Regions from separate parts of the Brevibacillus sp. RS1.1 genome, predicted to be linked through region 3. Evidence: predicted binding sites of a transcription regulator. Region 3 holds the regulator's gene; each other region holds the start of a gene.
What was found. Region 3 encodes CtsR, which represses protease genes until heat stress. Its sites were predicted from a motif close to ATGGTCAATAAAGGTCAAACA; they were not measured.

Region 1: HP570_RS21715 (ATP-dependent Clp protease ATP-binding subunit) is a predicted target of CtsR. The motif match lies at 5,394-5,414, and genes of this name have one in related genera.
Region 2: clpP (ATP-dependent Clp endopeptidase proteolytic subunit ClpP) is a predicted target of CtsR. The motif match lies at 8,423-8,443, and genes of this name have one in related genera.

Annotation. Positions count from the first base shown of each region.
Region 1 covers NZ_JABSVA010000007.1:180,134-191,095, reverse strand. The annotation lists gene HP570_RS21755 (hypothetical protein) at 1-162, shown strand, start outside; gene HP570_RS21750 (hypothetical protein) at 202-477, shown strand; gene HP570_RS21745 (immunity protein Imm33 domain-containing protein) at 621-1,259, shown strand; gene nfi (deoxyribonuclease V) at 1,256-1,942, opposite strand; gene rbsK (ribokinase) at 2,110-3,012, shown strand; gene HP570_RS21730 (cupin domain-containing protein) at 3,022-3,384, shown strand; gene HP570_RS21725 (TetR/AcrR family transcriptional regulator) at 3,536-4,132, shown strand; gene HP570_RS21720 (MFS transporter) at 4,197-5,336, shown strand; gene HP570_RS21715 (ATP-dependent Clp protease ATP-binding subunit) at 5,455-7,593, shown strand; gene HP570_RS21710 (YqaA family protein) at 7,648-8,271, opposite strand; gene HP570_RS21705 (aminotransferase-like domain-containing protein) at 8,590-9,939, opposite strand; gene HP570_RS21700 (DMT family transporter) at 10,075-10,962, shown strand, end outside.
Region 2 covers NZ_JABSVA010000002.1:275,609-286,570, forward strand. The annotation lists gene HP570_RS06945 (protein O-GlcNAcase) at 11-1,363, opposite strand; gene yihA (ribosome biogenesis GTP-binding protein YihA/YsxC) at 1,403-2,050, opposite strand; gene lon (endopeptidase La) at 2,047-4,386, opposite strand; gene lonB (ATP-dependent protease LonB) at 4,635-6,332, opposite strand; gene clpX (ATP-dependent protease ATP-binding subunit ClpX) at 6,530-7,795, opposite strand; gene clpP (ATP-dependent Clp endopeptidase proteolytic subunit ClpP) at 7,816-8,397, opposite strand; gene tig (trigger factor) at 8,529-9,821, opposite strand; gene HP570_RS06980 (metallophosphoesterase family protein) at 9,946-10,485, opposite strand; gene HP570_RS06985 (XTP/dITP diphosphatase) at 10,516-10,962, opposite strand, start outside.
Region 3 covers NZ_JABSVA010000015.1:51,944-62,905, reverse strand. The annotation lists gene HP570_RS27290 (MGDG synthase family glycosyltransferase) at 1-757, shown strand, start outside; gene HP570_RS27285 (HAD hydrolase-like protein) at 787-1,473, shown strand; gene HP570_RS27280 (CtsR family transcriptional regulator) at 1,662-2,126, shown strand; gene mcsA (protein-arginine kinase activator protein McsA) at 2,143-2,661, shown strand; gene mcsB (protein-arginine kinase McsB) at 2,681-3,754, shown strand; gene HP570_RS27265 (ATP-dependent Clp protease ATP-binding subunit) at 3,821-6,271, shown strand; gene radA (DNA repair protein RadA) at 6,378-7,745, shown strand; gene disA (DNA integrity scanning diadenylate cyclase DisA) at 7,754-8,830, shown strand; gene pssA (CDP-diacylglycerol--serine O-phosphatidyltransferase) at 8,945-9,673, shown strand; gene HP570_RS27245 (nucleoside triphosphate pyrophosphohydrolase family protein) at 9,769-10,164, opposite strand; gene HP570_RS27240 (PIN/TRAM domain-containing protein) at 10,451-10,962, shown strand, end outside.

The sequences.
Region 1 (10,962 bases), on a different contig from region 3:
GTGATGTATTTTGTTTGGGCATTTGGCAGTGAAGGCAATCTAAATAGAAAGAACTGGGCAAAAGCGAACTTGCTGATTATGGGCGTTTGCATCGGGTTGTACTTATGCGTATTCTTTTTTGTTCTGATCTTGGCATTCATTGGAGCATCGGTTGAACAATAGCGAGAACGGTGGATTGGCAAAAAACGTGGAGGGTATAGAATGGATCACCAAGCGTATGTGGAAGGAAGCGTAGCGGAAAACGAAAAAGTCATGACAATGAAAGATTGGATAGTCGTCTCGTTGTTCATGATGATTCCGATCGCGAATATTGTTTTGTTGTTTGTCTGGGCTTTTGGTTCAGATGGGAATCTGAATCGTAAAAATTGGGCAAAAGCCGGTTTGTTGTTAATGGCCATTCTTATGGGGTTATATTTCGTCTTTGGTACGATAACCGCAATTATCACGTTTATTTTAATCGGCATGGAAGGGCAATAAGGAGCGATACTAAGATGTCTACAAGGCATATTCCAACTCGAATCACCGAGGAGGAATATGCCTTGTTTTTTACACGGAGCTTTTCCCCTATTCATGTTATCCTGAAGATAGTTGCAATCGATCACGCAGAAAGGAAGAGGTCCATGTCAGCTGAGAAAGAGAACCGACTCTGCCAACGCTCCAAACAGATTCATAACCGCACGTTTGTCGTGACCTGCCGAGAGTTTTTGGTGAAGCAAGCAGACTTTCTATTGGACGTATTCTCTGATGTAGAAGACGAGATGGGTCCTATCAAGAACGGTGCGAAAATTCAGGTAGGCTGGACCATTCTACTGGTTTTCGAACGGGATGGGTGTATGGAGATCGTGGCACCCGACTACGACGCGAATCCTTTTTCCGAAACAACTTCTGACCTGTCTGTGTCCTTGGTCGTGCAAATGGCGCAAAACAACTGCTTGCAAACCGTGCGAGCAGAAGGGGAAGCTGCTTTGTTCCAAGATAAAATTGTGGTGGCAAAAGGTGCATTTGAACAAGAACACGTCTATTTGCAGCGTGCAGAAGATGTTCGAAAAGGAGACTCCGGGTGGTATCTTGGGCCAGTGGAAGGCGAAGTAGACAGTGACCAGCTAGAGTCATACTACGTTTTCCAACTGCTAAAGCTACGTCCGTCTCTTTTGCAAGCGATGGCTCTGCCACGAGGCTACATTGTCGTTTTCCAAGGAGATCAGATTGAAGCAGTCTTGGACGAGCACGATGTTAATGTATGGCCGACACTTCATTAGCGGCTCCGATTTAACTCCGCCGATACTTTATTCACGAGCTGATCCGCTTGCCGCGTCGTTTCGGGCAAACGGTATTTGGGTGAGAGCTTGGTGATCCACGTGCATGCAGTTGGCAAAGAGATTCCGTGTCCGATCGAGACGAAGATTGGTTTGATATTCGGTTGTGTGCGCAAGACTCCACCGATGATCTCACCCTGATCGATCAACGGGGAATACGCACCTCTTTCGTGTGCTGGCTCTTCGTATTCACCTAGTAGTCTCGTCTTTCCACAGCCAATGGTAGGAATGTCAAACAGGACGCCCAAATGACTGGCTAGTCCGAATCTTCGCGGGTGAGCGATTCCTTGCCCATCGCAGACGACGAGCTGCGGTGTTGTTTTGAGTTCCTTGAATGCACGTACCAACGGAGGCAGCTCTCGAAAAGAGAACAAGCCAGGAATATACGGGAATTCGACGGTGTCTTGAATGACGACAGACTCGACGACTTGCAGGGAATTGGCGTCGAGGATCACGACACCAGCGACTAACAAATCAGACTCGGCATGATAGGCGACATCTACCCCGGCGATATAGCATACGTCCGTTAGTTGATCTTCTTCTTTTACTTGCTGGGCTAGCTGGCGCTGTAAGTTGATTGCCTCTTGCTCATTCATGTTCCAAGGATGCTGGATAATCGGCTCCATCTGGTTACCTCCGGATGATAGAAGATTTGTTCATTATATCCAATGGATGTGCTATGCTCCAAGTCTTAGGAACAATTCCGAGAAAATACGTTGACTTCTCGGATGAAAAGCACTATTTTGTAACCGACAGAATGATCATGTTCGAGATGGAACGAGGAGGGCTCGTCGTGAAAATCGCAGTAGTAGGAAGCATCAATATGGATCTCGTAACCCATGTACAACATTTGCCTAAAGCAGGAGAAACGATCGCAAGCCATCACTTCGAGCTGATCCCGGGTGGAAAGGGAGCGAATCAGGCAGTAGCAGCGTCTCGTCTGGGTGCGCATGTCTCCATGATTGGAATGGTAGGAGAAGATGAGAACGGCCGGGTCATGCTGGGAGGACTAACAGATGCGCAGGTTCACATAGAGGGGATTAAATGCTCGGGTACAACAGGCATGGCTTTTATCAATGTAAGTGATGATGGGGAAAACAACATCGTGCTTGTTCCAGGAGCGAATGCACTCGTCAGCACCGAGCATATTGCTGACAATCTGTCTATTTTAAAGGACAGTGACGTCGTATTGCTTCAACTGGAAATCCCGATGCCTGTCGTGGAATATACAGTCAAAGAGGCAGCCCGACTCGGCAAGCTGGTCATTTTAAATCCGGCACCTGCACGCGAGCTATCCAGTGAGCTATTAACCCATGTACATACCCTAACCCCGAATGAAACAGAGCTTTCCATTCTCACAGGAATGCCTGTATCCACGATAGACGAGGTGCATGCCGCAGCCAAAAAGCTTTTGTCTGGTGGACCAAAGCGCGTCATCGTGACGTTGGGAGAAAAGGGCGCTCTCTTAATAACCGCTGATGAAGCGACCCATATCCCGGCGTTCCGCGTAGAGCCAGTGGATACAACTGCGGCAGGCGATTCCTTTACAGCTGCTTTTGCGGTTGGGATCACACAAGGAATGACCGAAACCGAAGCGGCCACTTTCGCTAGCAAAGTAGCAGCGATTGTCGTTACTAGGAACGGTGCTCAACCATCCCTGCCTACTTTCGATGAAGTACAAGCATATTCTTTTTAATGGGGGAAAATGATGGAGAAGGTCAATGTAGCTGAAAAGTTTACGTTATTCCATGAGTATTGGAATCCCAAAATTGCAGGCGAAATCAATGACTCCTATGTAAAGCTGGTGAAATTGAAAGGAGAGTTTGTCTGGCATCAGCATGAAAATGAGGATGAGATGTTTTTCGTAGTGAAAGGGAAACTGCTTATTAAGTTTCGCGATAAAGATGTTTGGTTAAACGAAGGGGAATTTCTCATTGTTCCAAAAGGTGTAGAGCATATGCCAGTTGCAGAGGAAGAGGTTCATGTATTATTGCTTGAACCAAAGACGACGCTGAATACTGGTGATCAAGTAAACGAAAAAACAGTAACAGATTTAGAGACGATATAATCAATGATCGAGCCTATTTTGAAAGATGATTTTCAAAATGGGCTTTTTCTATAGGCATGGTTTTGTACAGTTGCAACCATTTCATTTGTTGACCAAACGGTACATAATGTGTAAGATTTCCATAACAGTTGGAGACGAAAGGAGGATTCCGGTGAGCAAACGCGGCAGACCACGTGATTTTGATTACACATCCATCGTAGATGTGGCCATGAAAACATTTTGGTCAAAAGGCTACAATGGTTGCTCTACGCATGATTTATGCAGTGATACTGGACTAGGGAAAGGCAGCTTGTACAATACGTTTGGCAGCAAACAAGACCTGTATCTTGCAGTGGTGGAACACTATCACGATACCGGGATTCGTGAACAGCGGGCGTTATTGGAAGGTCCGGATTCTTTGAAAGAACGGTTGCAAAATTTTTTAGCGTGGGCATTCGTGGAAGACTTTGAATCAACGAATCCAAAGGGATGTTTGCTGATCAATGCGGGATTGGAACGGGCAAAAGACGATCCCAAGATTGAAGAAATCGTCTCCAGGCATGTTGAACTTCTGAAGGATACCATGGAAAAAGTGATGGAGGAAGGCTTGCGAACGGGTGAAATCTCTCAAAAACGATCTGCGGTGGATTTGGCAAGCCTATTTTTAAGCAGTTACTACGGCTTTCGTGTATTGAATACTTCCACACAGAATCGGACATTGGCTGAACAAATTATGAAGGGGACCATGGAATCTATCTTCGGCGCGTAATGCGCTCTTTTTTTGAGTGATTTTTGTACCGATTGTTACAATAATAAGTAGGGAGGGTTTCTTTATGCCGTCGATGATTTATTTGTTAGCGGTAGCGATTTTTGCAATGACGACTTCTGAATTTATGGTGGCAGGGATGATGAATGACCTTGCCGATGATTTCGGCGTATCGATCTCATCCATCGGGTATTTCATTACGGCGTATGCGGGTGCAATGGTGATAGGGGGCCCGATACTAACGGCAACGCTCCTGCACATTCGCCGAAAACAAGCGTTGCTATCATTGATTGCCGTCTTCTTTATTGGTCAAACGTTAGGAGCAATGGCTTGGAATTACGAGTCAATGATGCTTGCGCGTATCTTAACAGGTATTGCCTCATCCGCTGCGTTTGGCATCTCTGTCAGTATTTCAGCCGGCTTGGTTCCCCCTCATTCACGGGGAAAGGCCGCTTCGATTGTTTTGGCAGGCTTAATGATTGCTACTGTCGTAGGACTCCCGCTGACAACCGTGATTGCACAATATTTCGGCTGGAGAATGAGCTTTTGGGCTGTTGCTATCGTTGTATTGCTATCAGGGATTTTGATTCAATGGTTGCTCCCTTCTTCCACACAAAAAGATCGGATGAACGCAAAGGATGAGCTTGCCAGTTTTCAAAATCCACACCTTTGGGCCGCGTATGCAACCAGTATGCTGATCATTGGCGGTACCTTCGCAGCGTTTAGTTATTTTACTCCGATTCTTACGGAAGTAACGGAATTTTCGGATGCGAGCATCCCGTATTTGCTTGCCCTTTACGGCATCGCGACCTTGATCGGAAATATCGTGATTGGCAGACTTGCTGATCGTTTTACCATGCGAATCCTTGTAACGGGATTAAGCATACTCCTAGCGACATTGGTTCTGTTTGCCGCAGGTGCCGAAAATAAATGGATCGCGGTGCTGTCCATTGTTCTGATTGGGTTGACGGGTGTAGCGATGAATCCGGCCATGATTGCACGCGTCATGAATACAGCAGGCAGTGGGACGATGGTAAACACGGTGCATACTTCCTTTATTACATTGGGTGTTGCCATTGGATCTTTCTTAGGCGGGATCGGGATCAGCAGTGGCTATGGACTTGTTTCACCATTGTGGGTAGGGGCTTGCTTTGCCGTTATCGGGTTACTTTCAATCGTTCCTTACTTGCAAAAGAGCAAAGTGTAAAAAACCATACAATCCCTCTTGAAAGTCAAAAAAGGTCAAACTATAATGAAGTCAACGAAGGTCAGAAAAGGTCAAAGGTCTTCTGGATTCCAAAACAACGCTTTTGGGGGGATTGAATATGCATTGTGAAATCTGCAAACAACGAGAAGCAACTGTGACTGTTCATATACGTGTACAAAATCAGCAACAAAAATACGATCTGTGCCAGGATTGCAAAACAAAGCTGACCAACAAAATGGGAGTGGGCATGGGCTTTAGTCCTTTCTCCTCCTTCTCTGGACTGGATGAGTTCCTGCAAGGCTTTGCTCAAGGCCAGATGAATCCGGGCAAAGCTTCCGGTCAACCGCAGCGACAAGCGCCAGAACGCGGTGGGGGCATCCTCGATGACCTGGGCCGTAATCTAAACGATGCGGCACGTGCCGGACTGATTGACCCTGTGATTGGACGCGAACAAGAAATCGAGCGTGTCATTGAGATTTTGAACCGTCGCAACAAAAACAATCCGGTTCTGATCGGGGAGCCAGGGGTCGGGAAGACGGCGATTGCGGAAGGCCTCGCTCTGCGCATTACGGAAGGGCAAGTACCGACCAAGCTGAAAAACAAGCAGGTGTACATTTTAGATGTCGCCTCTCTAGTTGCAGGAACGGGAATTCGCGGACAGTTCGAGGAAAAAATGAAGCAAGTGATTGCCGAGCTGCAAAAACGCAAAAACGTCATCCTGTTTGTGGATGAGATTCATCTACTGGTGGGGGCAGGCTCTGCGGAAGGTTCCATGGATGCAGGGAACATCCTGAAGCCAGCTCTTGCTCGCGGTGAGTTGCAGCTGATTGGGGCAACTACATTAAAAGAGTATCGCGTGATTGAAAAAGACGCTGCTCTGGAGCGCCGCCTGCAGCCAGTCATGGTCAAGGAACCAACCGTAGAACAAGCCATCGAGATTTTGAAAGGTTTGCGCCCGAAATACGAAGCATTCCACCAAGTCGCTTACTCGGATGATGTCATCCGTGCCTCCGTGGAATACTCCCATCGTTACATCCAGGATCGATTCTTGCCTGACAAGGCGATTGATCTCATGGATGAAGTAGGCTCGCGTTTGAACCTGAGATCCTCCGTGGTGGATACGTCAGAGTTACATGAGCGTCTGGCGCAAATTAATCAGGAGAAAAAGGAAGCGACGGAGCAAGAAGCTTACGAACGAGCTGCCCGTCTGCGAGACGAGGAAGCGGGCATTTTAGAGAAGCTGGATCAAATCGAGGGCAAGGAACAACGCGTTAAGGTTGACGTCACAGACATCCAAGCCTTGATCGAGCAAAAGACCGGGATTCCTGTTACCAAGCTGCAAAGTGATGAGCAGATGAAAATGAAAAACCTGGCAGCTCATTTGGAAGCAAAAGTCATTGGCCAGTCCGAGGCGGTCACACAAGTAGCGAAGGCGATTCGACGCAGTCGGGCAGGTCTGAAACCGAAAAACAGACCGATTGCTTCCTTCCTGTTCGTCGGTCCAACTGGCGTAGGGAAAACAGAGCTGTCCAAAGCGCTGGCAGAAGAGCTGTTTGGTACCCGTGATTCCATGATCCGTCTCGATATGAGCGAGTACATGGAGAAGCACTCGGTATCCAAATTGATCGGGTCTCCTCCTGGCTACGTCGGTCATGAGGAAGCAGGTCAGCTGACTGAGCGCGTACGCCGCAATCCATACAGCATTATCCTGCTGGATGAGATCGAAAAAGCACATCCGGATGTAATGCACATGTTCCTGCAAATTCTGGAGGATGGCCGTCTGACAGATAGTCAAGGCCGTACGGTGAATTTTAAGGAGACGGTCATCATTGCGACGAGCAATGCCGGTGTGATCGAGCGTAAAATCTCCGTTGGTTTTGGAGCACAAGCGCCCGAGCCTGCCACCGTGCTGGATTCTCTGGGAGCGTACTTCAAGCCGGAGTTCCTGAACCGCTTCGACTCAATCATTTCCTTTGCTCATCTGGAAAAACAGGATTTGGTCAAAATCGTCGATCTGCTGCTGCAAGATGTCATGGGCAATCTGTCTGAGCAAGGAATGGAGATCAGCGTGACAGATGCCGCAAAAGAAAAGCTGGCTGAGCTGGGCTACAACCCTGCCTTCGGGGCACGTCCATTGCGCCGCGTGATTCAGCAATATGTTGAGGATGGCATTGCGGATCTGGTGATGGAAGAAGACAATGTGACAGCAATGGTCATTGATGTCGAGGATGATGTAATTCGAGTGAAAAAAGGTTAACAGTTGTAAAAAAAGAAACCCCGATTGGGGTTTCTTTGCTTTTTAAGATCTTCTTTATTTATTCATGAGTTTCTCATTGATGCCATTGCTGACGCCAGTACTTTCCATTTTCAGCTGGCGGCGCTTGGCGACAATTTTCTTCACCCATAACCCGACCAAGATGAGCGGCACCACGGTGAGAAAGATATAGAGAGAAACGTTATGGACCATATTTTCCGCCATTTTACCGTAAAAATAGAACAAGAGTCCAACTGCGTAAAATTTGACTGCCCGTCCAATTGCGGCATACCCGAGCAATTTCCATAATGGGAATTTCAAGCAACCCGACATGATTGTAAATACTTTAAATGGAATCGGTGTAAACGAACCGATGAAGATCGCGACTTCGCCCTTCTTTTGAAACATCTCTGTGGCAGAGTCAATCCATTCCTTCTTGAGGAGTTTGTACAGAACGGATTTGCCTAGTACTTTACCGATAAAATAACCGACGGGAGTCCCTATGAGACAAGCGATGTAGCCTACCGTAGCAATCCACAATGCCTGCGAAGGGTCAACGAGGCTGAGTGGCACTTGAAGAAAGAAGGCAGGAACGGGAAAGATGACTGCGTCTGCAAAAGAATGGATGAACATTCCTAAATAGCCGTATTCCATTAAGAAATCTAAAATGTTCTGAAGCATCTATTTCTCCTTTGTCATTCTATCGTTAACTGCCAGTCATCAACTCAATTAAGTATGTGTATAGATGCGATTCTACTTCAAACTGGCCGACTATGGAACGAATTTTTTTTGATATGGATTCACTAATTATACAATGAAATACCCCAATCCCTGCATCTTGAAACAATTTATACCAGAGAATCTTTCGGGTAAACCATGTTCCTTGTATCTGATAATACGATGTAGATCGTTTTCTGGTTACTGTTCCATTATCGAGATTTTATTGTTGTCCAAAAACGCACCCCCGCCGGATTTTATCTACGACTTAAGGCGGATAGGTTAACGGTGCATGCGGCGTAGCACATCCATCAACATGTTAATCCCTTGCTCAATCACTGTTTCCTTGGCATAGGACACATTCAGCTTTAACATATTTTCTTGCGGAAAGCCCAGCAAGTAATTTTTGTCAGTAGCATCCACAAGGATCGAGCGTTTTTTGAGCTGGCTGATAACAGCAGGGACCGGAATAGAATCGTTCAACACAATATGCGTATGAATCCCCGGATACGCAAGGGGCTGAAAGGTGAACAGATGCTCTTCATTCACCGCAAACTGGTTCAAGGACGCCATCAGCAGGTTAGATCGCCGGTGATAGGAACTGCGTATCTTTTGCTTGTGTCGCTCGAACATTCCGCTTTTTAGGTAAATTTCCAGCGCAGCTTGAGATAGCATGGAGCTGTCGATATCCATGAGTCGTTTGTACTGGTTGAAGGAATCCTTTAGTGCATCAGGTATAACAGCTACACCCAGGCGGAGCCCGGGAAAAATAATCTTGGAATAGCTTTTTACATAAATCGTGCGAGAAAAACGGTCATAGGCAAAGAGGGGATCTGCTTTGCTGTCATGCTCAAGGTCTGCCATGTAATCGTCTTCCACGAGATAGACGTCGTACCGCTGGGCAAGCTCCACAATGCGCTGCTTATCCTTTCGGCTGTATGACGTCCCGAGCGGGCTATGATAGCGAGGCATCGTATAGAAAAACTTGATTTCTCCCGTTCGGAAAATAGACTCTAGCTCTTCTAAATCGATTCCTTGGGCAGTCCGCTTGATCCCCACAACAGGATGCTTGCGTACTTGCAAGCTTTCAATGAAAAGGTGGTAGCTGGGCTGCTCAATCAGAATCGTTTTTTTGCCATTTGGAAAAGGAAGGCTGCACAGCAAGGTTAGAGCTTGTTGGACACCGGAGGTAATGAAAATATTGCCCGGGTCTGTAAAAACCTGATGGTTCCCAAGTAGCTTGGCGACGACGGCAATGAGTGATGGCAAGCCTTGTGTGGTTCCGTATATGAAAAGATCGTTTTTATAGGTTTCAATCGCTTTATTGATGCAGTGTTGAAAGTCGACATAAGGAAAGAGGTCAGGATCGGGAGCAGAGGTCGCAAAATCGATTATCGACGTATCTGCGGGCTGTATCTTCCTTTGCTTTTTCACGACGTAATAGCCGCTTCGGTCGACCGAATAGATGAGATGACGCTTTTCGAGTTCATCCAAGGTGCGGATCACGGTACTCTTGCTGCATTGGTAGCGAGTGGCGAGCTCCCGAATGGAGGGAAGCCGGTCTCCGTCTTGATAGGAGAGGCTTTCAATCAACGTTTCGAGTTCATTTTGAAGCTGCAAATATTTGTGCATCCAAAAACATTCCCTTACGCCGAATTTGTATCGGTACAGTTACTCCTTTTTTGCATTGTAGCACGATTGATCCCCCATTACTATTAACCTAAGACGGCCGTCTGTAAAAAGTCCCCAGTAGGAGAGATACATACGATGAAAGACCAACAAAAAGCGATTCTTGCAGCATTACTGAATGCGGGGATTACCGGCTTGTCGTTTTTGTTTCTGAAAATGGCACTCGCTGTAACCAATCCGGTTGATACTTTGGCACACCGTTTTACCGTGGCATTTATCGTTGCTTCTATCCCGATCCTGTTTGGGTGGATCAAGCTGTCCATCAAACCAAAAGACATGCTCACGATTATTCCGCTCGCCATGCTGTACCCCATTCTGTTCTTTACCCTTCAGGCGTTTGGATTGGTGTATACCACTTCGTCTGAAGCGGGGATTATTCAAGCAACCGTTCCGATTTTTACCATGGTCATGGCGGCATTCTTTTTGGGAGAGTCTTCTACGTGGCTGCAAAAGCTGTCCACTCTTTTATCCGTCGGAGGTGTCGTGTACATTTTTGCAATGAAGGGGCTGGGTGTAAGCTCAGGCTCAGGGAGCAGCATCGGTACCATTCTCATCCTGTTATCCGCGTTTTCTTTGGCGGGGTATAGTGTTCTGGCGAGGAAAATGACAAAGTCCTTTCATTATATAGACATGACGTATATGGTGGCGTTACTCGGATTTTTGTTTTTTAACGGCTGGTCAGTCATTCGCCATAGTGCGGAGGGGACTTTATCGACCTATTTTGTTCCTTTCGCCAGTTCGACATTTATCATCTCGATTGTATTTTTGGGGATTCTGTCCTCGCTCATGACGTCTTTTATGACCAACTTTGCCTTGTCCAAGATGGAGGCATCCAAACTCAGCGTGTTTAACAATTTGTCTACGTTGGTTACGATCGTGGCAGGCGTTATCTTTTTGCAGGAACAGCTGGCATACTACCATCTCATTGGCGCAGTGATGATTATTATCGGGGTGATTGGGGCGAAT
Region 2 (10,962 bases), on a different contig from region 3:
GGAACTTTTTTTATGAGCTCTTCTTAACCTCTAGCATTACGGCATCCACAAAAAGCTGCATAACGGGTCCACACACTTCTTGCGGGTAACGCTCCGTTCGTTTGAGCCACTGTTTGAGGCGGAGCAAGTGATAGACTGCTTGTGGCATTCGCCCTCTTGTCCCATGATCGATGAGAGCGACTGCCGACAGACCGACTTTGGTCCACAGATGGAACTTCTCCACCCACGGCCTCGTTTCTGCTGCAAGCTTCTCATTCGCCATCCCTGCCAACAGCTTGTTTGCCGCCGCCTCCATCTTCTGAAAAAGAGCCGTCAAGTCCGCAATGGCCTTTTGTCGATCTCCTTCCAAGAAATGAAAGCGGAAGGTCAGGATCGCTTCTAGCAATAGCGGCGATTCCACCTCGCATAAAAACGAGCTTTGCACGTTATTCGCAAAGGTGAAGAAAGCATCCGCATCCTTTTGTCCCGCTACTTCCTCGACAGCTTGTTTCCATACCGTCTCAGGGTCGTAGCCGATCGGATCTCGCAAATAGGCTGCCGTCGTAATCAAAGGAATCTTCGAGCATTCTGGTCTAGACATCGCATTCGCCACATAGCCTGCTGCGTATTGCCAAAGGTCAGGGTCACGGTGACGCAATGGACCGATATGTAGTTCGTTCGCCATGGCCAAATCATTCACCGGGTAGTTGTCCCAATAAAATGGCTGATGACCGGTGTACTCTTGAAAGCGAATCGCATCACCGTCCGTCAGGTAAGGCGAGCAGACGAATCGTCCCGTCCAGAACAAATCGATTTCTGGAGGTAAATGCTTGCCGAGGTACATGATATACGCTTCTTTTCCTATCCCGTTGTATTGTGTAGGACAGACAACCAGCTTGACTGGATCGCCCCAGCTGCGTATCAAATCCCACACATAAAGCGTCGTATGGGCATGCGCCTCCGCCAAATGGGCAAACTCGGCTACATCTTTCTCATGCAACAGGTGCATGGGGATATCATCGAACAATAGCGCAAAATAACGCACACCGCGATCATACAAATCCCGATACTTCTTACCTAACAGCTCCAAGTGCTGACGATTCGTATATTCCATGCTAAGTCCGGGACCCAGACAATAAATAAACTGCATGTTGTGAGTCTTTGCCCGCTGGATCAGCTCATCTAACTGTTGATTGGCTTTCACAGGAAGCGGCTTCATCCAGCGTTCCCTCAGATACTCGTCATCTTTGGGAGCGTAGAAATACGCGTTGTAATCATATCGGTGTAAAAAGTCGATCATATCCAGCCGCTCTTCATGTGTCCAAGGTGTTCCATAGAAGCCTTCGATCACACCACGTACAGCAAAGCAAGCACTCCCGCTCACTTAGATGCTCCCTTCCCCACGACGAATTGGGTCTAAGAATTACTCACTGGCTGGAGCAATCTCTTCTGCCCTGGCAGCCGTCTCCCTTGCCATTTCCTCACCAGCACGGATACGACGCATGATTTCTGCCCACAGCTCATCCTTGCCTTGACCTGTCTCCGAGGAAAATACAATGATCGTATCATCCCCGCGCAAATTCAGGCTTTGACGGATGATCTTTGTATGCTGTAGCCAACGCCCGCGAGCGATTTTATCACCTTTCGTCGCTACGACTACGGTAGGGAGCCCGATTTGCTTGCACCAATCGTACATCGCAATATCGTCTTTACTCGGAGCATGGCGAATATCGACCAGTTGAATAATGAAGCGAAGCTCATTCCGGTTTTTCAAATAACCCTCGATCATTTTTCCCCATTGTTCCTTGATCGTCTTCGCTACCTTTGCATACCCATAACCCGGGAAGTCAACGAAGTAGAGCATTTGATTGACACGGAAATAGTTCAATGTCTGGGTTTTACCCGGACGAGAACTAATCCGGGCAAGCCCTTTGCGGTTCATCATTTTATTGAGCAATGATGATTTTCCTACGTTAGAGCGTCCTACCAACGCGATCTCATGGAGGCCATCTGTCGGATACTGCTTCGGTCCAACCGCACTGATAATAAACTCTGATGATGTTACTTTCATGCTTTGTCACCTACTGGCTGTTTAGTTAGCGCGTGACGCAGCACTTCATCTAAATGGTCAACTGGATAGAATGTCAGTTCACCGCGTACGCTCTCCGGGATATCCTCGATATCCTTCTCGTTGTCTTTTGGCAAAATGATCGTGGTTAAACCTGCACGGTGAGCGGACATGCACTTTTCTTTCAGTCCGCCAATCGGCAGTACCCGACCTCGCAAGGTAATCTCCCCGGTCATCCCCACCTCTTTTTTCACAGGGATTTTCGTGAGAGCGGATACGAGTGCGGTTGCCATCGTAATCCCAGCAGACGGACCGTCTTTTGGAATCGCCCCTTCCGGAAAGTGGATGTGGATGTCGTTCTTCTCGTGGAAGGCAGGATCGATTCCCCACTGTTCTGCACGGGAGCGAATATAGCTGAATGCAGCCTGCGCAGATTCCTTCATGACGTCACCCAGTTTCCCTGTTAGGGTGAGCTTTCCTTTTCCAGGCAAAATGCTGACTTCTACATTCAGCGTATCTCCGCCTGCTTGTGTCCAAGCCAGACCCGTAACGGAGCCGACTTGATCTTTTATCTCCGCCAGACCGTAGCGGTAGCGCGGTTTGCCGAGCAGCGTCTCCAACGTTTTGACCGTAACCACGACACGCTTTTTCTCACCGCCCACAATCAGCTTGGCAGCTTTGCGGCATACGTTTGCTGCTTCGCGATTGAGGTTGCGAACTCCCGCTTCCCGCGTGTACAAACGAACGAGCTTCAGCATCGCATCGTCGTTCATCTTCAGCTTATCTTTGCCCAGACCGTGATCCTGCATTTGCTTCGGCAAGAGGTAATCACGCAAAATGTTCAGCTTTTCCAGTTCGGTATAGCTGGAAATCGAGATGACCTCCATCCGGTCCAAGAGCGGACGCGGAATCGTATCGAGACTGTTTGCGGTCGTAATAAACATGACGTTCGTCAAATCATAGGTCTCTTCGATATAGTGATCACTGAATTTATCATTTTGGTTTGGATCTAGCACTTCAAGTAGGGCAGACGCAGGGTCTCCGCGGAAATCGGACGCGAGCTTGTCGATCTCATCCAGCAAAAAGACAGGATTAACCGTGCCAGCTTGCTTCATTCCTTGGATGATTCGTCCTGGGAGAGCTCCTACATACGTACGGCGGTGACCGCGAATTTCTGCTTCATCGCGCACTCCCCCCAAGGAAATGCGAACGAATTCACGCCCGATTGCACGTGCTACAGAACGGGCCAAAGATGTTTTCCCGACACCCGGAGGACCAACCAGACAAAGGATCGGTCCACGCATGGAGTTTACCAGCTTTTGTACTGCCAAATACTCCAAGACGCGCTCTTTTGGTTTATCCAAGCCGTAATGATCTTCATCGAGAACTTGCTGTGCATGATGAATATCCAGATTGTCTTCTGTCGCCTTCGTCCACGGTAGCGCAAGCAAGGTATCGATATATGTGCGAATGACTGAGCCTTCCGCAGAAGTCGCCGGCATCTTTTCCAGACGCTCGAGCTCCTTCTCGATCTTCGCTTTGATCCGTTCAGGAGCGTCCGATTTTTCGAGCTGAGCACGTAGTTCATCTACTTCACCTTGGCGGCCATCCTTGTCGCCCAGCTCTTTTTGGATAGCTTTCATTTGCTCACGCAGGTAGTATTCCTTTTGCGTGCGCTCCATCTGTTTCTTCACGCGGTTGCCAATCTTGCGCTCCAGCTCAAGTACCTCGCGCTCGTTGTTCAAAATGGTCAAAAGAATTTCGAGACGTTCCTTGATGTTGGTCGTCTCCAGAATTTCTTGTTTGTCCTTCATCTTGAGCGGCAGATGGGAAGCAATGACATCGGCCAAACGTCCTGGTTCCTCAATATCCTGCACAGAGGTCAGTGCCTCTGGAGAAACCTTTTTGGACAGCTTGATGTACTGCTCAAAATGACCCAGCAAGGAACGCATTAAAGCTTCCACTTCATTTTTCTCTGTCTTTTCATCTTGCAAATATGTAATCGACACGACGAAATAATCTTCCTGCTGAAGATACTCCTCGATCTTCGCGCGTTGCAAGCCTTCTACCAAAACACGGATTGTCCCATTTGGCAGCTTCAGCATTTGTTTCACACGCGCAACGGTACCAATCCTGTAAATTTGCTCAGCATCTGGCTCTTCTATGTGGACCTCTTCTTGTGTCGCAAGCAAAATCTTGTTATCGTCTACCATGGCTTGCTCCAATGCGCGGATGGACTTTTCCCGTCCAACGTCCAAATGGAGTACCATTGTCGGATAAACAAGCAATCCTCGCAACGGGAGAAGCGGTAATTCTCGTTTACCGGAACGTTCGCCCAAGCGGATGCACCTCTCCTTGTTGATCTACCCTCTTACAAAGAGCCTTATAACAGACAAAAACGGCCCTCAAAGCCGTTTTTTAAACGCCCACCCGGCCCCAAAAAACGAGACAAAAAAGATCATACACAATCATTTTTTGTGGAGCTCGTTTCAGGCCGGGCAAGGCCTCTGGCTCTTTGCAAGCAGAAGCTTTTTTCCATTGTAGCGCAAACACAATCCGATGTCTAATTTGCGAGCATACCCGACTGTTACAGGGATAGCGGAGAGGAAGCGAGATCCTCTTCTGGGATTTGCAAAGTAAATCCCGTCGCCTCCTCTTCTTGCATGGTAGCTTGCGGTACAGCTAGCTCGATTACTTCAGAGACTGTAGACACCGGAATGACTTCGATCCCATTCATGTCCACAAAAATACTTTGCCAGTTTTCCTGTGGAATGAGGACTCTAGTCGCTCCCGCCTGTTTGGCAGCTTCCACCTTTGCCACTACACCCCCAACTGGCTTTACCTTCCCATGTATACTCACTTCGCCAGTCATCGCCAGTAAATTATCGACAGGCTGATTCACAATCGCCGAGTAGATCGCAGTGGCAATGGTAATGCCCGCAGAAGGCCCATCGACAGGGATGCCTCCCGGAAAATTGATATGCAGATCATAATCATACGGACGGACGCCCATTCTGCTCAAGACAGTCAAAACGTTTTCGATCGAGCCTTTTGCCATCGACTTTCGGCGAATCGTCCGGCTACGGCTGCCCATTTCCTCTTCCTCTGCCATTCCTGTCATCGCCATTCGACCTTGACCAGGAACAGCTGCGGGTGATGCCGTCACTTCAAGCTCCATCACACTGCCCATGTTCGGACCGTACACAGCAAGACCGTTGACCAAACCGACCTGAGGTGTATCATGCACTTGTTTTTCGGGGCGAGGCGATTTTTGACTGCTGTGCATTACCCATTCCACATCGGCAGCCTGGATGTCTTGGCGTTCTTCCGTCAAGGCAATTCCCGCGGCGATTTGCAAGGTATTGATCGCTTCACGTCCATTGGTCGCGTAGCGCTCGATCACAGAAACAGCGCTATCTTCTATATTCATATTCATTTTAGGCACGGCTGTACGCACGATACACCCAATTTCCCCAGCCTTTAATGGACGGAAAAAGATTTCCAGGCAACGGGAACGAAGCGCAGCAGGCAGTTCTTCTGGCAGCCTCGTCGTCGCTCCAACCAGACGAAAGTCGGCGGGCAAACCGTATTTGAAAACGTCATGAATATGCGAAGGAATTTGGGTGTTTTCCTCGCTGTAGTAAGCACTCTCCAGCATGACTTTACGGTCTTCGAGAACCTTTAGTAACTTATTCATCTGAATAGGATGAAGTTCCCCGATTTCATCAAGAAAAAGCATACCACCGTGCGCTTTTGTTACAGCACCTGGCTTTGGCTGCGGAATCCCTGCCTGCCCAAGCGAGCCTGCCCCTTGATAAATCGGATCATGTACGGAGCCGATTAACGGGTCAGCAATCCCACGCTCATCAAACCGCGCAATCGTCGCATCGATTTCAATAAACTTGGCATCAGAAGAAAACGGCGATAGCTGATTTTTCTTCGCTTCTTCCAGTACGACCCTAGCCGCTGCGGTCTTGCCTACACCTGGTGGTCCATAAATAATGACATGCTGCGGGTTGGGACCGCACAAAGCGGCACGCAACGCACGAAGCCCATCTTCTTGTCCTACAATTTCTTCCAAAGTGGCCGGTCTTGTTCTCTCTGATAGAGGTTCTGTCAACGCAACCATTCTCATTTTCCGAATGGAATCAAGATCCTTGCGCGATTCCTTTTCGGTTGAGGTTTTCGTGTTTCTCTGCGCTCGCAGCAAGTTCCAAAAGTAGGTGCCGATCACGATACCAACAACCACTTCAATGACAGCAATGACCAATGTCGTATAGTCCATATGCAGTCCCTCCCATGCGTCTTCGCTTGCGGTCAACTTTTGTCCTCCGAAGAGAGAGGAACACGTTCATGACCGTTTTGTGCATATGTAAAGCTTCTCTTGAACGATATCAAGTAGTATTGCCCCGCAAGCGTAGACGTAAACCACCAACAAAAAAACCACCTCGCAGATAACGAGATGGTTTTTGTAGACAATGCTTAGGCTGTTTCTTCGTGCAATTCCTGTCCTTCTTTGGTCAACAGTTGCGGCTTCACTTTGTCGCGTACCGTTTCTTCGGTAATGACACACTTGTTGACGTCTTCTCTGGAAGGAAGCTCATACATCATATCGAGCATGATTTGTTCGATAATCGCACGCAGTCCGCGAGCACCAGTGTTGCGCTTAATCGCTTCTTTGGCGATTTGCAGCAGCGCACCGTTATCGAACTCCAGCTCAACACCGTCGAGACTCAGCAGTTTTTGGTACTGTTTCACCAAAGAGTTTTTCGGCTCTGTCAGGATACGAACGAGCGTCTCCTCATCCAGCGGCTCCAAAGTAGCCAGCACTGGCAAACGACCAACGAACTCCGGAATCAGACCAAATTTCAGCAGGTCTTCCGGCAAAATGTATTTCAGGTATTCTCCGGCTTTCAGATCGCCTTTTACGCCATCGCCGAAGTCTGCACCGAAACCGATGACTTTTTTACCCAAACGACGCTTGATAATCTGCTCGACGCCATCAAATGCACCACCGCAGATGAACAAAATGTTCGACGTGTCGATTTGGATGAACTCTTGGTGAGGATGCTTGCGTCCGCCTTGTGGTGGAACACTCGCAACCGTACCTTCCAAAATTTTCAAGAGCGCTTGCTGAACGCCTTCACCAGATACATCACGCGTGATGGATGGGTTTTCCGATTTGCGGGCTACCTTATCAATCTCGTCGATGTAAATGATTCCTTTTTCAGCCTTCTCCACATCATAGTCAGCAGCTTGAATGAGCTTGAGCAAGATGTTTTCAACGTCTTCGCCCACATAGCCTGCTTCTGTCAGAGAAGTTGCGTCCGCAATCGCGAAAGGTACATTCAGAATGCGCGCCAATGTTTGCGCGAGCAACGTTTTCCCGCTACCAGTCGGACCGATCAGCATGATGTTGGATTTTTGCAGCTCCACATCCTCGATCTTCGCCCCGGAATTAATCCGTTTGTAGTGGTTGTACACCGCTACAGACAAGGATTTCTTCGCCATATCTTGACCGATAACATAGTCGTCCAAGATTTTGCGAATTTCCACTGGCTTTGGAATTTCTTTCATATCGATTTCTTCTTCAGTGCCCAGTTCTTCCTGTACAATTTCATTGCACAGTTCGATACATTCGTCACAAATGTAAACACCAGGACCAGCTACCAGCTTGCGCACCTGTTCCTGGGACTTGCCGCAGAAGGAACACTTCAGTTGGCCTTTGTCGTCGTTAAACTTAAACATGCGCTTCACCTCACAACGGGTCAGTTTTTGCGTTCGATAATAGAGTCAATCAATCCGTAGGCCTTTGCTTCTTCTGCACTCATGAAATTGTCGCGGTCTGTATCTTGCTCTACGCGTTCATAAGGCTGACCTGTCCGCTCAGACAAAATCTCATTCAGCTGGCGCTTCGTTTTCATAATCCATTCCGCATGAATGCGGATGTCTTCTGCTTGCCCACGCACACCGCCGAGCGGTTGGTGAATCATCACCTCGGCGTTTGGCAGAGCAAAGCGCTTGCCTTTTGCACCAGCAGCCAACAGGAAAGCACCCATACTGGCAGCCATGCCCACACAAATCGTGGACACATCCGGTTTGATGTACTGCATGGTGTCATAGATGGCCATTCCTGCTGTAACAGAGCCACCTGGAGAGTTTATGTATAGCGATATGTCTTTGTCCGGATCTTCTGCCTGCAAGAATAGCAGCTGAGCGACAACCAGATTGGCGATTTCATCATCAATCTCGGTGCCCAAGAGAATAATCCGGTCTTTCAGGAGGCGCGAGTAAATATCGTAGGAACGCTCTCCCCTGCTTGTTTGCTCGATGACCATAGGGATTAACATTATGTATTTTCCTCCTTTGCCGAAAAAAGTCAATGGTGGAAAAACAAGGCACGATACACTCGTGCCTTGTGGTCTTGACAGCCAGCGTCAGGGTTAGCCTGCCCACTGACCAATCATGCGTTCTTCTAAGCTTATGCTGTTACTTTGCTTTCTGCAACCAGCAAATCTACTGTTTTGCGAGTTTGCACATCGCGGTACAGCGCAGCCATGCCATCTTGTGCGGAGAAGATTTTGCGCAGCTCATCTGCTGGGCGGCCGTATACGCCAGCCAGTTTATCCAGTTCTGCGTTTACGTCTTCTTCTGTTGCTTCGATGTTTTCTGCTTTGCCGATTGCTTCCAAAGTCAAGGAAGTGCGAACGCGGGATGTTGCGTCTGCACGCAATTGATCACGCAGTTGGCTCTCATCCATGCCGGAGAACTGGTAGTACAGTTCCAGCGTCATGCCTTGGTATTGCAGACGTTGACCAAATTCATTAACCATTTGATCCAATTCATGCTCAACCATTACTGCTGGCAAATCGATCTCAGCGTTTTCAGCTGCTTTCAGAACGAGTTGCTCACGAACATATTGATCTTTTTCTTGCGCTGTTTTTTCTTCGAGTTTTTTCTTGGTGTCTGCTTTCAGCTCTTCCAGCGTGTCGAACTCGCTCACGTCTTTGGCAAACTCATCATCCAAAACAGGCATGTTTTTGCGCTTCAGGCTGTTCAGCTTTACTTTGAATACCGCTTCTTTACCAGCGAGGTTAGGAGAGTGGTACTCTTCAGGGAAAGTTACGGTAATTTCTTTTTCTTCGCCGATGTTCAAACCAGCCAGTTGCTCTTCGAACCCTGCGATGAAAGTACCGGAACCCAGTTCCAGAGAATAATCTTCTGCTTTACCGCCTTCAAAAGCTACTCCGTCTTGGAAGCCTTCGAAATCGATTACAGCGATATCGCCTGTTTGTGCGGCACCCTCTTCTACTGCTACGAGCTCAGCATGACGCTCTTGCATGCGCTTCAGTTCAGCGTCAACGCTCTCTTCTGTTACAGAGAAGTCTTTTTCTTCGATGGACAGACCTTTGTAGTCGCCCAGCTTCACTTCAGGCTTCACAGTTACAGTCGCTTTGAAGATCAGGTTTTTCCCTTGTTCCATTTGCGTTACGTCTACTTCTGGACGATCTACTGGCTCGATACCAGCTTCACGAACAGCTTGTCCGTATGCAGTTGGAAGCAGAATGTCAAGAGCGTCTTGGTACAAAGATTCTACACCAAAACGGGATTCGAACATTTTGCGTGGTACTTTTCCTTTACGGAATCCTGGAACTTGAACTTTTTGAACCACTTTTTTAAACGCTTGATCCAATGCTGCGTCTACTTGCGTAGCATCTACTTCAATCGTCAGGACTCCCTGGTTATTCTCTACCTTTTCCCAATTTGCTGCCACGTAAACTTCCCCTCCTAAATCGAATAACAGAACATCGCCAGCCGCGCCATGGTATCTTCGCAGGCTCGGATGATAATATTCTAGCCATTATAACCATTCTAGTATAGCACAAATCTTTTAGTTTTCAAGAAGACCTCATTGGTCGACGAACAGAATAGTTCCCTCCCAATTGTGGAACCAGGTTGCCAGCATGATCATAAAACGCCACGGATATGTAAGTTTCTGTCGGACTCGTTCCTGTCTCTTCTAAAAGAGCGTATGTCGGTACGTGAAAACCTCGTGGCATTTGCAGGCTACCTGGATTTAGAAACAAAATGTCTCTTTCTACTCCACAGACAGGTACATGGGAGTGACCGAATACGACTACATTTGCCCCGACCTCTTCTGCACGGTAATGAAGGCGCAGAAGAGAGCCTTTCACTCCAAAAAGATGCCCGTGCGTTTGCAGGATGTGAAGGTCGCGCCATTTGGTCTCTTGCTCAGTCGGCACCTCTTGTGTCGAATCGCAATTGCCTCGGACAAGCGTCATGTTGGAAAACGGCTCGCGCTTATGATCGACACAAAAATCGCCACAATGCAGAATTTTTTCGACATGATGTCGGTTGACGACCTGGCTTACTTCCCGAACCAAGCCGTGGCTATCGCTCATGATGAGTATTCCCATCACGCTTCACTCTCCTGTTTTCTCTCTTGTCTACTTGAGGATTGCAAGCAGTTGCTGCATGGCACGAGCGCGGTGGCTAATCTGGTTCTTTTCTTCTGGCATGAGTTCGGCCATCATTTTGTCCATCGATGGGACGTAGAATACCGGATCGTAACCAAAGCCATTTGTCCCTTTTGGTTCACGCGCAATCACGCCCTCACAAGCGCCTGTGGCAATGATTGGCTCTTCCCCCGGAATCACCAACGCCAACGTACAACGGAAGCGAGCTGTGCGTTCCTCTGTCGATACCTCTTCCAGCTCTTTCAACAATTTACGCCAATTCTGCTCGTCTGTTGCATCTTCCCCAGCGAAGCGTGCGGAGTAAACACCTGGGCGTCCTTCCAGCGCATCTACTTCCAAACCGGAATCGTCACCCAAGGCTGGCATGTTCAAGTATGTAGAGATTTCGATTGCTTTTTTCAGCGCATTTCCTTCGAA
Region 3 (10,962 bases):
TGATTGGAAGGAACCAATCTATACGATCATTACGGACTATACCATCCATCCTTCATGGATTAATCACCATATCAATTATTACTTCATCGGTCATGAACAGCTGTATTACCTGTTAGACGTTTATCGACAGGATCATCAAAAATTCATTCCGATGGGCATTCCTATCATGAAGAAATTCAGCTTGCCATTGGAACCCGAATTGATTCGTCAAAAGCTTGGTCTCGCTCCTGAACAAAAGAGCATTATTCTTTCGGGGGGCGGATTGGGTCTCGGCTCGATGGAAAAGGTATTAGATGGGCTAGAAGAGATTAACATTCCCCTGAAAACCTTTGTGTTAACAGGGACAAACGACAAGCTATACAATAAGGTGACAAATCGTACGTATCGGCATGAAGTCGTTCCGCTAAAATTCATCAATAACTTTCACGAATACCTGGAAACGGCTGATTTAATTGTCACCAAATCAGGCGGACTTACATCAGCTGAAGTAATGAGTAAACGGGTACCCATGATTGTTTACAACCCTCTGCCTGGACAGGAAGAGAGGAATAGCCACTTTTTGCTCAATAATGGATGTGCGGTACACGCGAATCTATCCGAGCAGTTGATTTACTTTATCGATGAACTATTGCATAGCCCGTCCAAGGTGGAATATATGCGTAGAATGGGACAAAAAATCTCGAAGCCAGATGCTGCACAACGAATTACTGAGTTTATCATGGATGATATGAATATGTTGCCAGGAAAAGTAGAATAGCTGCCTAGCCAGACAAAATGGAGGAACCCATGACTGTACCATTCGCGATATTATTTGATATGGATGGCACGTTACTGCAAACAGAAAAGCTGTCGACCCCCGCTTTTATTCGAACGTTTGACCAGCTTCGTCAAAAAGGGCTATGGCAAGGGGAAACCCCTGACGAACGTGAACTGATCAATGTACTGGGAATGACGATCGAGCAGATCTGGGATAAATTACTGCCGGGTGCGAGTGAAGAAGCCATTCGGTCAGCAGATGCTTTCTTGCTAGACAACGAAATCCAGTTACTCAAAGAACGAGTGACCGAGCTATATCCGGATGTAAAATCAACCTTAGAAAAGCTGCATGAAAAAGGATTTGCTTTATTTGTAGCAAGCAATGGGCAGGAAGAGTACATCGATGCCATTTGTCAGGCATACGAGTTAAAGCCGTTGATGACAGACCTGTACTCGGCTGGTCGTTTCCGCACGCATTCCAAAAATGACCTGGTTGCAAAATTGTTGTCTGATTACAAAATTGGGCAGGCCATCATGGTAGGAGATCGTCACTCCGACGTGGAAGCAGGCAAGACAAACGGTTTATTTACCATTGGATGCGACTTTGGTTTTGCGAAACCAGGCGAGCTTGATGGGGCAGATGTTATTATCACCAGCTTCTCTCAGCTACTGAATCATTTGCCAGCAATCGACACCAATAAGCAAGAACAAGCATAAACCATTCCTCAGGGAGTGGTTTTTTTGTTGATCATGTCCAAGTTTCAAGCGACCCTCTTTTGCCCACACTAGAATGTGTAAGGGACACTTGCGGGCACGCACTAAACCCATTATAATTAACGTCAAAGATAGTCAAAGTCAATAGGTAACCTCATAAGAACATACACATAGGAATAGGAGGCGATGACTTGCGAAACATCTCGGACATCATTGAACATCACTTGAAAAGCATCCTTACTAACAGTCCCAATGGATCGATCGAGATTCAGCGTAGTGAGCTTGCCGACCATTTTCAATGTGTGCCGTCTCAGATCAATTACGTCATCAATACGCGCTTTACCGTTCAAAAAGGATACCTCGTAGAGAGTAAGCGCGGGGGCGGCGGGTATATTCGCATACGCAAGGTGCAGATTGTCAGCAAAGCACGCTTGCAGGAATTGCTAACAGAAGAACTGATTGGAGAGAGCATCAGTCAGAGTGTGGGAAATGCGATCGTAGAAAGACTATTAGAGGAAGGGTTAGTCAACATTAGAGAAGCCACCTTGATGAAAATCGCTACCTCGCGAAACGTTTTGACTCTAGAAGCTGAATTGCGGGATCGTTTGCGGGCAAATATTTTAAAGCAGATGATCGCGGCAATCTTGTTGAAGTAAAAGGAGGTATGATGTTATGAACTGTGAGGAATGCGGAAAACGACCGGCGACACTTCATTTGACGAAAATCGTCAATGGCGAAAAAACCGAATACCATATTTGCGAGCAATGTGCTCATGAAAAAGGGGACGTCTTTACCGGCTTTCACAACTTCAGCATCAACAATCTCCTGTCAGGACTTTTAAAATTTGATCCCATGCAAAAGAATGGACGCGAAACGGCAACGAATAAGCCGCTTCAATGCGAAACATGTGGACTCACATATGCTCAATTTAGTAAAAGCGGCCGATTTGGCTGTAGTGATTGCTACACCTTTTTGGGGGATCGACTGGACCCACTTTTCCGCCGGATTCATGGAAACACACAGCATAGTGGAAAAGTACCAGAGCGTACCGGTGGCAAACTGAAGATCCGTAAAGAGCTGGAGCAACTAAAGCAAGCGCTGCAAAGTCATGTCGCCAGTGAAGAGTTCGAGAAGGCAGCAGAAATGCGTGATCGAATTCGAGCATTGGAACAAAAAATGGCCCAATCGTAGCAAGGGAGGTTAGCTGGTTATGTCCCAAAAGCAGTTTATGCAAAACCCGTGGAGCAATTGGATGAAAGGAGAAGGTCCTGATTCCGACATTGTCATTAGTACACGGCTGCGTATCGCCCGTAACCTGCGCCAGCACCCCTTTCCGTTATTGGCAACGGACTCGCAGGCCGAGGAAGTCGTCAGAAAGGTAACGGAAGTAAGCGATTCGGAGGCAATGCGCAAACGGCATCAGCTTCAGGTCATCCATATGGATCAAATTAACCCGTTAGAAAAACGGGTGCTCGTAGAAAAGCATCTGATTAGCCCTCATTTGGCAGAGGAATCCCGTAAAGGTGCCGTATTGCTTCGGGAAGATGAGTCTGTCAGCATTATGGTTAATGAAGAAGACCACATTCGAATACAGGTACTATTACCCGGGTTTCGTTTGAACGAGGCATGGGAAATAGGTACGAAGATAGACGACATTTTTGAGAAAAGCTTGAACTACGCGTTCGACGAAACTCGAGGATATCTTACAAGCTGCCCAACCAATGTGGGTACGGGAATTCGTGCATCCGTGATGCTGCACCTGCCCGCTCTGGTGATGACGCAGCAGATCAGCAGAATTTTACAGGCGATTAATCAAGTTGGTCTGGTCGTTAGAGGAATTTACGGAGAGGGCAGCGAAGCTCTAGGGAATCTTTTTCAGTTATCCAATCAGGTCACACTGGGGATGTCTGAGTCGGATATCCTTTCCAATCTCTACGGTGTGGCCAGACAGATTATTGAGCAAGAGCGTGTGGCACGCACTTACTTGCTGGAGCACACCCGGGTTTCTTTGGAGGATCGGATTTTTCGGTCGTATGGCATCTTGATGTATGCCCGCACGGTAGAGTCCAAGGAAGCGGCTCAGCGTCTGTCAGATGTACGTCTGGGGATTGATCTAGGCATCATTCCTAATGTATCTCCGCTCGTCTTAAACGAACTGTTGGTCACGACACAGCCAGGTTTTTTACAACACCACGCTGGTCAAAAGCTCACTCCGGACCAACGCGACGAAAGAAGGGCAAGGCTGATCCGCGAACGTCTACGCGTAGTAGAATCACAAGAGTAATCGTAATGGTATCACGCAATTGTTAACCATACAGAGAAAAAACACGGTTATACGGAGGTGTACGATATGATGTTTGGACGTTTTACAGAACGCGCACAAAAAGTACTGGCGCTTGCCCTGGAAGAGGCGGTTCGTCTCGGACACAAAGATATTGGGACAGAGCATGTGCTGCTGGGACTCATTCGAGAAGGCGAAGGAATTGCGGCGAAGGCACTGCAATCACTTGGGCTTGGCCTCGATAAAATCCAGAGCGAAGTGGAGTCGTTAATCGGGCGAGGAACAGAGCAGTCCGGTAGTAATTACACACCAAACTATACACCTCGCGCCAAAAAGGTCATTGAACTGTCGATGGACGAAGCCCGCAAGCTGGGTCATACCTATGTGGGGACTGAACATATTCTGCTTGGCTTGATCCGTGAAGGAGAAGGTATTGCTGCGAGAATCATGAACAATTTGGGCGTTAGCCTGAACAAGGCACGTCAACAGGTACTCCAGCTGCTGGGCAGCTCGGAAATGATGGCATCTCATCAACCGTCTGGAGGGAATCCAGCGGCGAATACGCCGACGTTGGACGGCTTGGCAAGGGATCTGACTGCAATCGCTCGTGACGGCGGTCTGGACCCGGTTATCGGTCGCCAAAAAGAAATCGAGCGTGTGATCCAAGTACTTAGCAGACGCACCAAGAACAACCCTGTTTTAATTGGGGAGCCTGGTGTCGGGAAAACAGCTATCGCAGAAGGTCTTGCCCAAAAAATCGTGAACAACGAAATTCCGGAAACCCTTCGTGATAAGCGCGTCATGACCCTCGATATGGGAACTGTTGTTGCGGGAACCAAATATCGCGGTGAGTTCGAAGATCGTCTGAAAAAAATCATGGACGAAATTCGCCAAGCAGGAAACATCATCCTGTTTATTGATGAGCTGCACACGCTGATTGGTGCTGGTGGAGCAGAAGGGGCAATTGACGCCTCCAACATTTTGAAGCCTGCGCTGGCACGTGGTGAGCTACAGTGCGTAGGTGCTACAACGCTGGATGAATATCGCAAGTACATCGAAAAAGACGCGGCACTGGAGCGTCGTTTCCAACCGATTCAGGTTGATGAACCGACAGCGGAGGATGCCATTCGTATCCTACATGGCCTTCGTGATCGTTATGAAGCCCACCACCGTGTCAAAATTACAGATGAAGCAATCGAGCAGGCAGTAAAGCTGTCTGACCGCTATATTACGGAACGCTTCCTGCCTGACAAGGCCATCGACTTGGTCGACGAGGCGGCATCCAAAGTCCGCTTGCAATCCTTTACCGTTCCGCCAAACCTCAAAGAGCTGGAGGGACGTCTGGAAGAGGTGCGCAAGGAAAAAGACGCTGCTGTACAATCACAAGAGTTCGAGGAAGCAGCAGCACTTCGCGATCAGGAGCAAAAACTGCGTGAAGAACTGGATAAAACGAAAAAAGACTGGAAAGAACGTCAAGGCCAGCTGAACATGGAGGTTACACCAGAAGACATCGCACAAGTAGTGGCGAGCTGGACGGGTATTCCTGTGTTAAAGCTGAAGGAAGAAGAAACAGAGCGCTTGCTGAAGATGGAAGAGATTTTGCACGATCGTGTCATTGGTCAAGATGAAGCAGTCAAATCCATTTCACGTGCGATCCGCCGTGCCCGTGCTGGTTTGAAAGACCCAAAACGCCCAATCGGCTCGTTTATCTTCCTGGGGCCTACCGGTGTGGGTAAAACTGAATTGGCTCGTGCCGTGGCAGAGACGCTTTTCGGTGACGAGGATGCCATGATCCGCGTGGATATGTCCGAGTACATGGAGAAGCATTCCACCGCTCGTCTGGTAGGTGCCCCTCCAGGCTACGTAGGCTTTGACGAGGGCGGTCAGCTGACCGAAAAAGTGCGCCGCAAGCCTTACTCCGTCATTTTGCTGGACGAAATCGAGAAGGCTCACCCAGACGTATTCAACATCCTGCTACAAGTTCTGGATGATGGTCGTCTGACAGACTCCAAGGGACGTACCGTCGACTTCCGCAATACGGTTGTCATCATGACTTCCAACGTCGGAGCCAGCATGATCAAGAAAAATACAACGCTCGGCTTCACGACCAACGATTCGGAAAGAAAGTATCAGGATATGAAGGACAAAGTCATGGATGAGCTGAAGAAGAGCTTCCGTCCTGAGTTCTTGAACCGTATCGACGAAGTCATCGTGTTCCACTCCTTGGAGCAAGAGCATATCGAGCAAATCGTAACTCTCATGACAGATGAGCTGCGTAAACGTTTGAAAGAGCAGGACATTGATTTCCAATTGACCGAAGAAGCCAAGAAAGTATTGGCAAAAGAAGGCTTTGATCCGGCCTACGGTGCGCGTCCTCTGCGTCGAGCTATCCAGCGCCACATCGAGGATAATTTGTCCGAGGAATTGCTCAAGGGCACAATCAGTAAAGGCGATACCGTCAATATCGAAGCGGAAGAAGGCAAGCTGGTAGTCAAGCGCCTTGAAAAAACGAAATCATAAGCTGGGTTGAAACGTAATAGAATGCCTCCTGATTCGGGAGGTATTCTTTTTTTGGGTGCGTAATTATGATAAAAGTAGAGAAAGAAATCCAAGTGAGGGTGCGATTATGTCAAAGTATAAAACGAAATACGCGTGTCAAGAATGTGGCTATGAATCGCCAAAATGGATGGGGAAATGCCCGGGATGCAGCAGTTGGAACACCCTGGTAGAGGAAGTGACGGTAAAAACTGCACATCGTCACGAAGGGATGAGTGGCGGCCAGCGTCAATCTGCTATTCCACTGACCCAGGTAGCCAGTGAAGAAGACCCACGCATGGATACGACGATCGGAGAATTGAATCGTGTTCTTGGTGGAGGACTTGTTCCGGGTTCACTCATTTTGGTTGGGGGAGACCCTGGAATCGGGAAATCGACATTGCTTTTGCAGACTTCTTTTGCCTTGGCTCATCAAGGGGCGAAGGTTCTCTATGTATCTGGAGAGGAGTCGGCAAAACAAATCAAAATTCGCGCGGATCGACTCCATTTGCAAACGCCGCCGATGTTTGTATTGGCAGAAAATGATTTGGATTTGATCGAACAGCATATTAATCAAGTAGACCCGGATGTTCTGATTATTGACTCGATCCAGACCGTGTTTCACCCGACGATCCAATCAGCTGCGGGGAGTGTCGCACAAGTGCGGGAGGCAACAGCCCAATTGATGCGGATTGCAAAAGGGAAAGGGATTGGTACCTTCATCGTCGGTCACGTAACCAAGGAAGGCTCCATCGCCGGTCCGCGTATGCTTGAGCACATGGTGGATGCTGTTCTCTATTTTGAAGGGGAGCGTCACAATACGTTTCGAATTTTGCGTGCCGTCAAAAACCGTTTTGGTTCGACAAACGAAATCGGTATTTTCGAGATGAAGGATCGCGGTCTGGAGGAAGTGGCGAATCCATCCGAGATATTTTTGGCAGAGCGTCCATTTGGTGTTGCGGGTTCCACAGTCGTAGCCAGTATGGAGGGCACACGTCCCGTTTTGGTTGAGCTGCAAGCTCTCGTTGCCCCGACCAGCTTTGTAACCCCACGGAGAACGGCAACAGGGGTCGATCATCAGCGTGTGGCGATGATCATGGCAGTGTTGGAAAAGCGCATGGGCATGATGCTGCAAAATCAGGATGCTTATGTAAACGTAGCAGGTGGGGTCAGATTGGATGAGCCAGCGGTTGATTTGGCGATTGCCGTAAGCATTGCAAGCAGTTTCCGTGACCACGCTACCAATCCGCATGATGTCGTTATCGGAGAAATTGGCTTGACTGGTGAGGTGCGCGGTGTCTCCCGTATTGAGCAACGAGTACGAGAAGCCCATAAATTAGGCTTTAAGCGTGTCATCATACCGGAGAAAAACATCCGCGGGCTGGATGCGCCAGCAGATATTCAAGTAATTGGTGTGAGCAATATCGCCGATGCGTTGAACGAGGTGATAAGGAGGTAGGAGTGGGCATGCAGGGGAACATCAAAAGAACTCCGCAAATCGGTGATGTGCTTCGTCTCGTGGCACCCGGCACACAGCTTCGTGAAGGGTTGGAAAATGTTTTACGGGCCAAAACAGGGGGCTTGATCGTTATTGGGTGCGGTCCGGAGATGAAGTCGATTGTCGATGGCGGTTTTTCCATCAATTGTGATTTTTCTCCTGCCCATTTGTATGAATTAGCGAAGATGGATGGGGCGATTATAGTAAGTGAAGACGCAAAACGCATCCTGTACGCGAATACGCAAATCTTCCCACCCTCCTCAATCCCCACGAGCGAGACGGGCACACGGCATCGTACAGCACAACGTACGGCCATTCAAACGAATCATCTGGTCATTGCTATCTCTCAGCGTCGCAATGTGATCACGCTGTATCAGGGGAGTTTCCGGTATGTCTTAAGCGAAATCAGCGTCATTCTGGCCAAGGCGAATCAAGCTGTATCTACCCTTGAGAAATACAAGGCCGTCCTTGATCAAACTTTGACGAATCTCGGTGCGTTAGAATTTGAGGAGCTCGTTACTTTGCATGAGGTTGCCTCGGTTTTGCAACGGATTGAGATGGTGTTACGTATTAAGACAGAGGTCTCCAAGTACATATGTGAGCTAGGGGTAGAAGGAAGGCTCGTCAGTATGCAGTTGGAGGAGCTGGTTTCAAACATTGAGGAAGAGGCCCATATGCTTATTCGGGATTATTCCCGAGATCCATCCTATTCACCTGATCTTGTACTGCGGGACATGAAAAAATTGAACTCGGAGGAAATGCTGGAGCTCACTTCTTTTTTGCGAACGCTGGGGTATTCCTCCAATGCCAGTATGCTCGATGAATCCGTTTCCCCTAGAGGTTATCGGATCCTGTACAAGATCAGGCGTCTGCCCGTTACAATCATCTCGAATCTGGTAGAGCATTTTCATCATCTGCCACGAATCATGATGGCAACGATTCAGGAATTAGACGAAGTGGAAGGCATTGGTGAGGTTCGAGCGAGAGCGATTAAAGAGGGATTGAAACGGATTCAAGAACAAGTGTTCATTGACAGGCACATTTAAAGTAGAATAGGATAAAGGCATTATTTGTATTCAGCATTTGCCTAAGGGACTTGGATAATAACAAGGTCAACAGGATAACCTGCTCCTTACGCAAAAGAAATCAGGAGGTAGTCTATGTTCGTGAAATCGTTACCGAACATACTAACCGTAAGCAACTTGTTTCTGGGAGTTTTAGCAATTATTCTTGCGTTTCGAGGCGATCAATACGTCGAATATGCAGCGATCACAGTGATCATTGGTATGCTGGCAGACGGGCTGGATGGACGTGTAGCTCGTATGTTGAACGCCCAAAGTGAGTTCGGGAAGGAATTGGATTCCCTTTCTGACGTTATTACTTTTGGGATTGCGCCGGCGTTCATTATGTATGTTGTCGTCTTGCAACACTTTGATTTGCTTGGGATTCTCATTACAGCCATTTTTCCGATCTGTGGTGCGCTTCGTTTGGCGCGTTTTAACGTACAGGCCGGGGTTCCGGGGTATTTCATCGGTTTGCCGATTACGGCAGCGGGGGGCGTACTGGCTACGCTCGCACTCTATCACCAAGTATTCACTCCGGTATTGCTTGCCGTAAGTATGTTGCTGCTTGCCTTTTTGATGGTATCAAAGGTCAAGTATCCTAACTTTAAAAAAGTGGGGATTCCAAAGTCTGCTTACTGGATCACACCCATTATCATCGCGATTGTGGTTATTGTAGCGATTAAGTATCCGCAGCAGTTTCCAAAAATTGTCTTCTTGCCACTTGCTTTTTATGCACTGTACGGAATAAAAAAAAACGTTGACTTTCTCGTCAAAAAATTACGTAAGCGTAAAAACAAAGAGGAAGAATCCGTTCCGTTTGAATAGTTTTGGCATAAAAAAACCCACACTTCAATGTGCGGGTTTTTCTTTTTTGTATGCAACTTTTTTTAGGGTTCATTCGTAATACGAGTAGCGGACTTTTAAGACAGATTGAAGACACCCAAAGTATTTAATCGGTTGGATTCCTTCTGAAGGACATCTTCTAGCTTAATGTCAGTAATATTGCACAAGGCAGTGAGGTAAAAGAGGTTCTTGCCAAGCTCAGCAGTAACTACATCGCGACAATGCTCGCACAGCGGTCCGTTAAAGTGGGTGTCCAAATGGGACTTGTTGTCCTCCAGGTTCTTGTTTGAATCGTATGTCTGTTTTTTGGCAACCACTTCGACACAGCCGCATTCGGTGATGGCTTTTGTCAGTGAACGGTTAATGCGGGATGCCGTTTCCTGAACTTTGGACATGACGTCCAGTACGCTACGATGTCTGATCAAAAGCTCGGATACTTGCGTTTGAAAGTCGTCTATGCTTCGATTGTCCATCTGGTTCACCTCTGCTTTAGGCTGTTGGTATCGTCATAATTTTCTCTCATTACGATACTGACATTATAAGAAGGGAGTCAGCTCCCTGTCAATTTAACATCGAAGGAAACTAGTGTTCCCGGGTTGACGAGAAAATGACAACTATGTTAAAATTTTTGGCTATTTGACATGGCAAAATCTTTTTTGCTATAGTGAGGGAAAGTAAGATGAAGCATTATAATGATTTGGAAAAAAATAGGTTTTTACTCTTGGGCTTCTGTCTATATTAGTAAAAGGAGGTGAAGGCATGTTACGCCGAGTAGGAAAATTCATTTTTGTTTTGATTGGTGCCGGATTGGGGTATCGATTTGGTGACGAATTGTTCTCGTTGCTCGACCCACTGTTAAACTTTGGTGTAGTAGCCGGATCGCAATATATTGGGGCTGTACTAGGTGCCATCTTGTTTTTCTTTTTAGCGAATTGGGTTGTGGATTATGTTCTGCGCATCGTTCGATGGGGTGAAGAGACACTCGTCAAAATGCCGGTTGTCGATGTGATGTTCGGAGCGATGGGGTTGATTAGTGGTCTTATTGTTGCATTCTTATTATTCCTGCCCATCAGTAAAATTCCGATTCCATTTGTAGGAGATCTTTTGCCGTTAATTGTTTCCGGGTTGCTCGGTTATTTGGGCTTCCAGGTAGGGTTTCGCAAGCGGGACGAGATTATGTCGGTATTTTCGATTGGACGTAAGGATAAGAAAAAGGATAGCGCAACAACTACCGTTAACCTGGAAAATAAAATCCTCGATACCAGTGTCAT